2 regions of the Siminovitchia sp. FSL W7-1587 genome follow, and region 2 is predicted to be linked to the other one. Evidence: a T-box and tRNA genes for the amino acid it is inferred to sense, from the RefSeq annotation. Region 2 holds a T-box; the other holds one or more tRNA genes.
What was found. The T-box of region 2 lies ahead of NST31_RS18575 (valine--tRNA ligase). A T-box ahead of a tRNA ligase gene usually reads a tRNA of that ligase, here a tRNA-Val.
Positions count from the first base shown of each region.

Region 1 (4,400 bases), 500 kb from region 2:
AGGTAGGATTCGAACCTACGACCGATCGGTTAACAGCCGATAGCTCTACCACTGAGCTACTGCGGAATGGTGGGCCTAAGTGGACTCGAACCACCGACCTCACGCTTATCAGGCGTGCGCTCTAACCAGCTGAGCTATAGGCCCTTCATTTGGAGCGGGTGATGGGAATCGAACCCACGACAACAGCTTGGAAGGCTGTAGTTTTACCACTAAACTACACCCGCATAGGAATGTAAATGGGGCGACTAATGGGAATCGAACCCATGATGTCGGAGCCACAATCCGATGCGTTAACCACTTCGCCATAGCCGCCATGAAAATGGTGGCTCAGGACGGAATCGAACCGCCGACACAAGGATTTTCAGTCCTTTGCTCTACCGACTGAGCTACTGAGCCCTATATAATCCATGCTATGACGTTTTAATATTTCGCATCATCAGCATTTATGTAACAAGTGGATGGTATTAAAAATGGCGGTCCCGACGGGAATCGAACCCGCGATCTCCTGCGTGACAGGCAGGCATGTTAACCGCTACACTACGGGACCTGATGATTGCGGGGGCAGGATTTGAACCTGCGACCTTCGGGTTATGAGCCCGACGAGCTACCGAACTGCTCCACCCCGCGACGATAAAAAATATGATGTTGTCAATGCCGCTGATGTATCTTGACTATTCCACATCAGAAATGTAAATCAAGAAGTATGTCGACAAGTGCAACTACAATACTTTCACTCGATAAAATCTTGGTTGTGTGAATGAAATAATGCAGATGGCGGAGGAAGAGGGATTCGAACCCCCGCGCGGTTTGACCCGCCTGTCGGTTTTCAAGACCGATCCCTTCAGCCAGACTTGGGTATTCCTCCAAAAATATAAGAAAATGGTGGACCTTGTAGGACTCGAACCTACGACCGGACGGTTATGAGCCGTCTGCTCTAACCAGCTGAGCTAAAGGTCCTATCTTGGTAGCGGCGGAGGGGATCGAACCCCCGACCTCACGGGTATGAACCGTACGCTCTAGCCAGCTGAGCTACGCCGCCCAAAAATATTTATGACCTTATATGGTGGAGCCTAGCGGGATCGAACCGCTGACCTCCTGCGTGCAAAGCAGGCGCTCTCCCAGCTGAGCTAAGGCCCCAATTTCTTTATACTGGTCGGGAAGACAGGATTTGAACCTGCGGCCCCTTGGTCCCAAACCAAGTGCTCTACCAAGCTGAGCTACTTCCCGAGACAACCTGTTATACGCGCCCGAAAGGAGTCGAACCCATAACCTTCTGATCCGTAGTCAGACGCTCTATCCAATTGAGCTACGGGCGCAATATATGCCGAGGACCGGAATCGAACCGGTACGGTAGTCACCTACCGCAGGATTTTAAGTCCTGTGCGTCTGCCAGTTCCGCCACCCCGGCAAGTTAAAAGAGCGGAAGACGGGGTTCGAACCCGCGACCCCCACCTTGGCAAGGTGGTGTTCTACCACTGAACTACTTCCGCTTCATAATAATGCGGGTGAAGGGAGTCGAACCCCCACGCCTTGCGGCACTAGATCCTAAGTCTAGCGTGTCTGCCAATTCCACCACACCCGCAAAATGGTGAGCCATGCAGGATTCGAACCTGCGACCCTCTGATTAAAAGTCAGATGCTCTACCAACTGAGCTAATGGCTCGTACTTATTTCATTTTTGTCAATCGACAGAAAATGACAATAAAAACAAAGGATGGTGCCGGCCAGAGGACTTGAACCCCCAACCTACTGATTACAAGTCAGTTGCTCTACCAATTGAGCTAGGCCGGCATTTTTATGGTGGAGGATGACGGGTTCGAACCGCCGACCCCCTGCTTGTAAGGCAGGTGCTCTCCCAGCTGAGCTAATCCTCCGTAATGTTGTGATTCTTGCCCGGCAACGTCCTGCTCTCACAAGGGGAAACCCCTCATTACCATCGGCGCTGAAGAACTTAACTTCCGTGTTCGGGATGGGAACGGGTGTTGCCTCTTCGCTATCGCCACCAGACAAAAATTAACAACATATCTTATTATAATACGTTTTATGTATTTTTCAAGAGTTTTTTTCATTCTCTCAAAACCAGGATACATGAGAAGATTTCCGAGAACCGTTTTTGTTCAATCCAGCTTCGGACGCTATCGCTTTGCGTCACTTCGCTTCTTCTGGCAAAGTCGATTGACTTTTCCGCCAGAAGCTCCAGTGAGCTGCAGCGATGGATGAGCGTCCTGCGCTTTTTATATTTGATTAAGTCCTCGATCGATTAGTATCCGTCAGCTCCATGTGTCGCCACACTTCCACACCGGACCTATCTACCTGATCATCTTTCAGGGATCTTACGTTGCCTGGCAAGCCAGACAATGGGAAATCTCATCTTGAGGGGGGCTTCATGCTTAGATGCTTTCAGCACTTATCCCTTCCGCACATAGCTACCCAGCTATGCCTCTGGCGAGACAACTGGTACACCAGCGGTGCGTCCATCCCGGTCCTCTCGTACTAAGGACAGCTCCTCTCAAATTTCCTGCGCCCGCGACGGATAGGGACCGAACTGTCTCACGACGTTCTGAACCCAGCTCGCGTACCGCTTTAATGGGCGAACAGCCCAACCCTTGGGACCGACTACAGCCCCAGGATGCGATGAGCCGACATCGAGGTGCCAAACCTCCCCGTCGATGTGAACTCTTGGGGGAGATAAGCCTGTTATCCCCGGGGTAGCTTTTATCCGTTGAGCGATGGCCCTTCCATGCGGAACCACCGGATCACTAAGCCCGACTTTCGTCCCTGCTCGACTTGTAGGTCTCGCAGTCAAGCTCCCTTCTGCCTTTACACTCTGCGAATGATTTCCAACCATTCTGAGGGAACCTTTGGGCGCCTCCGTTACCTTTTAGGAGGCGACCGCCCCAGTCAAACTGCCTGCCTGACACTGTCTCCCAACCCGATCAGGGTCGCGGGTTAGACGGTCCATACAGCCAGGGTAGTATCCCACCGTTGCCTCCACGGAAGCTGGCGCTCCCGTTTCCATGGCTCCTACCTATCCTGTACAAGCTGCACAGACAGTCAATATCAAGCTACAGTAAAGCTCCACGGGGTCTTTCCGTCCTGTCGCGGGTAACCTGCATCTTCACAGGTACTATAATTTCACCGAGTCTCTCGTTGAGACAGTGCCCAGATCGTTGCGCCTTTCGTGCGGGTCGGAACTTACCCGACAAGGAATTTCGCTACCTTAGGACCGTTATAGTTACGGCCGCCGTTTACTGGGGCTTCAATTCGAAGCTTCGCCTAAGCTGACCTCTCCTCTTAACCTTCCAGCACCGGGCAGGCGTCAGCCCCTATACTTCGCCTTGCGGCTTCGCAGAGACCTGTGTTTTTGCTAAACAGTCGCCTGGGCCTATTCACTGCGGCTTCTCAGGGCTATTCACCCTAAAAAGCACCCCTTCTCCCGAAGTTACGGGGTCATTTTGCCGAGTTCCTTAACGAGAGTTCTCTCGCTCACCTTAGGATTCTCTCCTCGCCTACCTGTGTCGGTTTGCGGTACGGGCGCCTATTGCCTCGCTAGAAGCTTTTCTCGGCAGTGTGGAATCAGGAACTTCGGTACTTTTTTTCCCTCGCCATCACAGCTCAGCCTACACGGTAAGCGGATTTGCCTACTTACCGGCCTTACTGCTTGGACGCGCTTTTCCAGCTGCGCGCTTGCCTTATCCTCCTGCGTCCCTCCATCACTCAAACGGCAATGAGGCGGTACAGGAATCTCAACCTGTTATCCATCGCCTACGCCTTTCGGCCTCGGCTTAGGTCCCGACTTACCCTGAGCGGACGAGCCTTCCTCAGGAAACCTTAGGCTTTCGGTGGAAGGGATTCTCACCCTTCTTTCGCTACTCATACCGGCATTCTCACTTCCAAGCACTCCACCGCCTCTTTCAAGACGACTTCGCCGCGCTTGGAACGCTCTCCTACCATTGCTATTGCAATCCACAGCTTCGGTGATACGTTTAGCCCCGGTACATTTTCGGCGCAGAGTCACTCGACCAGTGAGCTATTACGCACTCTTTGAATGGTGGCTGCTTCTAAGCCAACATCCTGGTTGTCTAAGCAACTCCACATCCTTTTCCACTTAACGTATACTTGGGGACCTTAGCTGGTGGTCTGGGTTGTTTCCCTCTCGACTACGGATCTTATCACTCGCAGTCTGACTCCCAAGGATAAGTATTTGGCATTCGGAGTTTGTCTGAAGTCGGTAACCCGATGAGGGCCCCTCGTCCAAACAGTGCTCTACCTCCAATACTCTCACCTTGAGGCTAGCCCTAAAGCTATTTCGGAGAGAACCAGCTATCTCCAGGTTCGATTGGAATTTCACCCCTACCCACACCTCATCCCCGCATTTTTCAACATACGTGGGTTCGGGCC
Region 1 covers NZ_CP150169.1:3,446,925-3,451,324, reverse strand. The annotation lists tRNA gene NST31_RS16300 (tRNA-Asn) at 1-66, opposite strand, end outside; tRNA gene NST31_RS16295 (tRNA-Ile) at 68-144, opposite strand; tRNA gene NST31_RS16290 (tRNA-Gly) at 151-224, opposite strand; tRNA gene NST31_RS16285 (tRNA-His) at 238-312, opposite strand; tRNA gene NST31_RS16280 (tRNA-Phe) at 321-396, opposite strand; tRNA gene NST31_RS16275 (tRNA-Asp) at 472-547, opposite strand; tRNA gene NST31_RS16270 (tRNA-Met) at 554-627, opposite strand; tRNA gene NST31_RS16265 (tRNA-Ser) at 773-865, opposite strand; tRNA gene NST31_RS16260 (tRNA-Ile) at 881-957, opposite strand; tRNA gene NST31_RS16255 (tRNA-Met) at 963-1,039, opposite strand; tRNA gene NST31_RS16250 (tRNA-Ala) at 1,062-1,137, opposite strand; tRNA gene NST31_RS16245 (tRNA-Pro) at 1,151-1,227, opposite strand; tRNA gene NST31_RS16240 (tRNA-Arg) at 1,243-1,316, opposite strand; tRNA gene NST31_RS16235 (tRNA-Leu) at 1,323-1,408, opposite strand; tRNA gene NST31_RS16230 (tRNA-Gly) at 1,419-1,490, opposite strand; tRNA gene NST31_RS16225 (tRNA-Leu) at 1,501-1,582, opposite strand; tRNA gene NST31_RS16220 (tRNA-Lys) at 1,587-1,662, opposite strand; tRNA gene NST31_RS16215 (tRNA-Thr) at 1,715-1,790, opposite strand; tRNA gene NST31_RS16210 (tRNA-Val) at 1,798-1,873, opposite strand; rRNA gene rrf (5S ribosomal RNA) at 1,891-2,006, opposite strand; rRNA gene NST31_RS16200 (23S ribosomal RNA) at 2,240-4,400, opposite strand, start outside.
Region 1: it has a tRNA-Val gene. The T-box ahead of NST31_RS18575 (valine--tRNA ligase) is inferred to sense a tRNA for this amino acid. The anticodon was not compared.

Region 2 (4,400 bases):
CTTTATATTCACTTGTTACAATCGCATAGTAGCCGTCAAGAGCTTCTTCCGCTTTTAATTTTTCCAAATCAAGCTCAAGGAATGTTTTTGGCGAAAGAATTTCACCCGTCTCCTTATCAAACGTTATATTCTTTATATAACTAGCGGCACCCTAGGTAGTCGCTCGAGAATATTTTCCGGGCTTTTGAATAATATCCATTGCTTTTGCGATGACCTTTGCCCGGTCTGCCTTTGCCTTTTTCGCATATTTTTCACTGTAGAAGACCACCTGTTTTTCATAGACCACTTTTTTATCTTTTTCTCATTCTTTGAAGTGACGTATATGGTTCGGGGATAAAGAGCGACTTTCTTTTATACTCTGAGCCATACCACGTGTAACCATCTTCATCCACCACATATTCTTTGAACTCTTTATCGGCACTTCGTACAGCCTCGTACCGACATACTAAATACATGACCATGTTTTCCGGACAGGGTGTAATAGATGTTGTCTCCAGTGGTCATGCCTTTATCGGCAACAACTATGATTTTACCAAGATTATATTCTTTTTGGATTCGTGAAAGTCCCGGCCTAAATGTTAGACAATCGTTCGTATTACGCAGGAACAACTCGAAGGTAATGAGAATACCCAGATTATCTATGAATAATCCCATTTGAACAATAGGGTTGGGCCGGTGTTCTTTGGATACGCCTTTCTTTCTTAAATGATCATTTTTATCAGTTTCAAAGTAATAATTTGTCACGTCATGGTCACAATATCGCTTTTACGCCCATACAGGTGTTAATACGTTCGTTAAGTCGTACCTGTAGCGCTGAACTATGTTAATAAAGAAAGGATAAACAACGGTAAACATCATCCAATGAATAGTTTTGCTTTTAAAAGTATCGTGTTCTATTTTCAAAGGTTTTTTCTTCGAGGCTGGATATAGCAGCCTTGAAAAGAGTTTCTTAATGTCATTACTACTAAAATCTATTTTTGAACCACGTTGCTTGTTCATAAGGAACTTATCAATTTCGAGTTCATGGTAGGTCTGACTAAGTACAACATAACCGAACTTTTTTCGTTAGTCTTGACCGTATATAAGTTTTTCGTCATGAGAAAACTCCATGGAAATAGGGGATAATCGCTCCGCCTTTTTCTGTTTAAGGATCTGAACCCTCTCGTTAAAAAAAACGATGGGGTCTTCATATTGCTTTTCCAGTTCATCCAGATATCCAACCTTCTCAATCGTAATGGTTCGGGAATGTCCTTTTTCTTTATCATAATAGCCATCAAAAAGATACGGCCGTTTTTTTTGACGTGTTTTTTTAGATACATGCGAATCCCCCATTTGATTCGCTATATAAATTTATGTATAAAATAAAAATAGCCTGAAACACTAGGTGTACCAGCGCTTCAGGCTATATAAACTTTAATTTCAAGTGCAAAACTGTGGCGTCCCACCTCCGAAAAATCCCCTTTGAATAAAATATGTGCAACGGAAAAAAATGTGAAAAGAGGCCATGGAAAAGTTGACTTTGTCAACCGATTTTCATACTATAATACATAATAAGCAATTGCTATGACAGGGAAGAGTATATTGTATCCTGCTTTCAGAGAGGGGAATCAAAGCTGGAAGATTTCCTAAGCAAGGACAATGGAATGTCGCCCTTGAGCAGCTTCCGCGAACTTTATCATGTAACGGAAGCCGGTGAAGAGCCGTTATCGATATTAGAGAGCCGGATTTATGTTCATTCCTTTATCCGGAAAAAAGGTGGTACCGCGAAACAAAACCCTTCGTCCTTTTTTACGAAGGGTTTTTTTGTGTGAAAAGAAAGAGTTAGCTTTGCTCGCCACAACAACTACTTCACCATTCAACCATATTCAATAAGAGGAGGAAGAGAATATGTCAAACAAGGAGCTGGAAATGGCCACAAAATACGATCCGCAGAAGGTTGAAAAAGATCGTTATGATTGGTGGCTTTCCGGAAAATTCTTTGAAACAAAAAATGATCATAAAAAGGAGCCTTATACAATTGTCATTCCGCCGCCGAATGTAACGGGCAGGCTTCACTTAGGGCATGCGTGGGATACCACATTACAAGATATCTTAACACGGATGAAAAGAATGCAAGGATATGATGTACTTTGGCTTCCCGGAATGGATCACGCAGGGATTGCCACACAGGCGAAAGTAGAGGAACAGCTTCGAAAAGAAGGAAAAAACCGCTACAACTTGGGGCGGGAAAAATTTCTTGAGGAAACGTGGAAGTGGAAAGAAGAATATGCTTCTTTTATTCGTGAGCAGTGGAAAAAACTCGGGCTGGGTCTCGATTATACGAAAGAGAGATTTACGCTTGACGAGGGGTTGTCCAAAGCTGTTCGGGAAGTATTTGTCCGTTTGTATGAAGAAGGCCTTATTTATCGCGGCGAGTACATCATTAACTGGGATCCTGCCACTAAAACCGCACTTTCAGATATCGAGGTTATTTATAAGGATGTCCAAGGAGCTTTCTACCATATGCGCTACCCGCTTGCCGACGGGTCCGGGGCGATTGAAATTGCCACAACCAGGCCGGAAACGATGCTTGGTGATACGGCGGTGGCCGTTCATCCCGAAGATGAGCGCTATAAGGATTTGATCGGTAAAACGGTCATCCTGCCGATCATTGGAAGAGAAATTCCCATTGTGGCCGATGATTATGTCGATATGGAGTTTGGTTCGGGTGCTGTAAAAATTACGCCTGCCCATGATCCGAATGACTTTGAAATTGGCAACAGACATCATCTGGAGCGTGTCCTCGTCATGAACGAAGATGGAACGATGAATGAAAACGCCGGCCAATATCAAGGAATGGATCGGTTTGAATGCCGAAAGCAAATCGTCAAAGACCTGCAGGAAAAAGGAATATTATTTAAAATTGAAGAGCATATGCATTCTGTCGGTCATTCGGAGCGAAGCGGGGCAGTTGTCGAACCTTACTTATCAACCCAATGGTTTGTCAAAATGCAGCCTCTTGCCCAAGCGGCGGTTGAACTGCAGAAAACGGATGAGAAAGTCAACTTTGTACCCGACCGGTTTGAAAAAACATATTTGCACTGGATGGAAAACATCCGTGACTGGTGTATTTCCCGGCAACTTTGGTGGGGACACCGGATTCCGGCCTGGTACCATAAACAAACGGGGGAAATGTATGTCGGTCATGAAGCGCCGGAGGATGAGGAAAACTGGGAACAAGATAACGATGTTCTTGATACTTGGTTCAGTTCCGCCTTATGGCCTTTTTCCACAATGGGTTGGCCGGATACGGATGCAAACGATTATAAGCGCTACTACCCAACCAACTGTTTAGTGACCGGATACGATATTATTTTCTTCTGGGTTTCCAGAATGATCTTCCAAGGGCTCAAATTTACCGACAAAAAACCTTTCCACGATGTGTTGATTCATGGGCTTGTACGCGATGCCGATGGCCGTAAAATGAGCAAGTCGCTCGGCAACGGAGTCGATCCGATGGATGTGATTGAAAAATACGGGGCGGACTCTTTGCGGTTCTTCCTTGCTACGGGAAGCTCGCCGGGGCATGATCTCAGATTCAGTATGGAAAAGGTGGAATCTGTATGGAACTTTGCCAATAAAATATGGAACGCCTCGCGTTTTGCCTTAATGAACATGGATGGTTTTACGTATGAAGACATAGATTTAGAGCAGGAAATGATGGTCGCTGATAAGTGGATTTTAACAAGATTACATGACACAATCGAAATGGTGACTAGACTTTCTGATAAATATGAGTTTGGCGAAGTCGGAAGGGTGCTTTATCACTTTATTTGGGATGATTTATGCGATTGGTATATTGAAATGGCAAAAGTTCCATTATATGGTAATGATGAGGTTGCCAAAAGTACGACACGCTCTGTTTTGGCGTACGTTTTGGATCATACGATGCGTTTGCTTCATCCGTTCATGCCATTTATTACCGAGGAAATATGGCAAAATCTTCCACATGATGGAGAATCCATCACAGTTGCTTCCTGGCCGCAAGTAAATGAACATTTGACCGACCGACAGGCAGCAAGTGAAATGAAGACGCTAATGGAAATCATTCGCGCTGTCCGCAATATTCGCGCGGAAGTCAATACTCCGATGAGCAAAAAAATCACTCTCCTGTTAAAAGCGAAGGATGAAACAGTACTTTCCGTCCTGGAAAAGAATCGTATATATATCGAAAGATTCTGCAACCCCGAGGAGCTTAAAATGGAGGTGGGGATGAAGGCGCCCGAAAAAGCGATGTCAGCGGTCGTAACCGGTGTCGAGCTTTATCTCCCATTGGCAGGCCTGATTAATATTGATGAAGAAATTGCCCGCTTGGAAAAAGAGTGGGATAAATGGAACAAAGAAGTGGAGCGGGTTCAGAA
Region 2 covers NZ_CP150169.1:3,951,221-3,955,620, forward strand. The annotation lists gene NST31_RS18570 (hypothetical protein) at 152-286, opposite strand; T-box leader at 1,555-1,789, shown strand; gene NST31_RS18575 (valine--tRNA ligase) at 1,888-4,400, shown strand, end outside.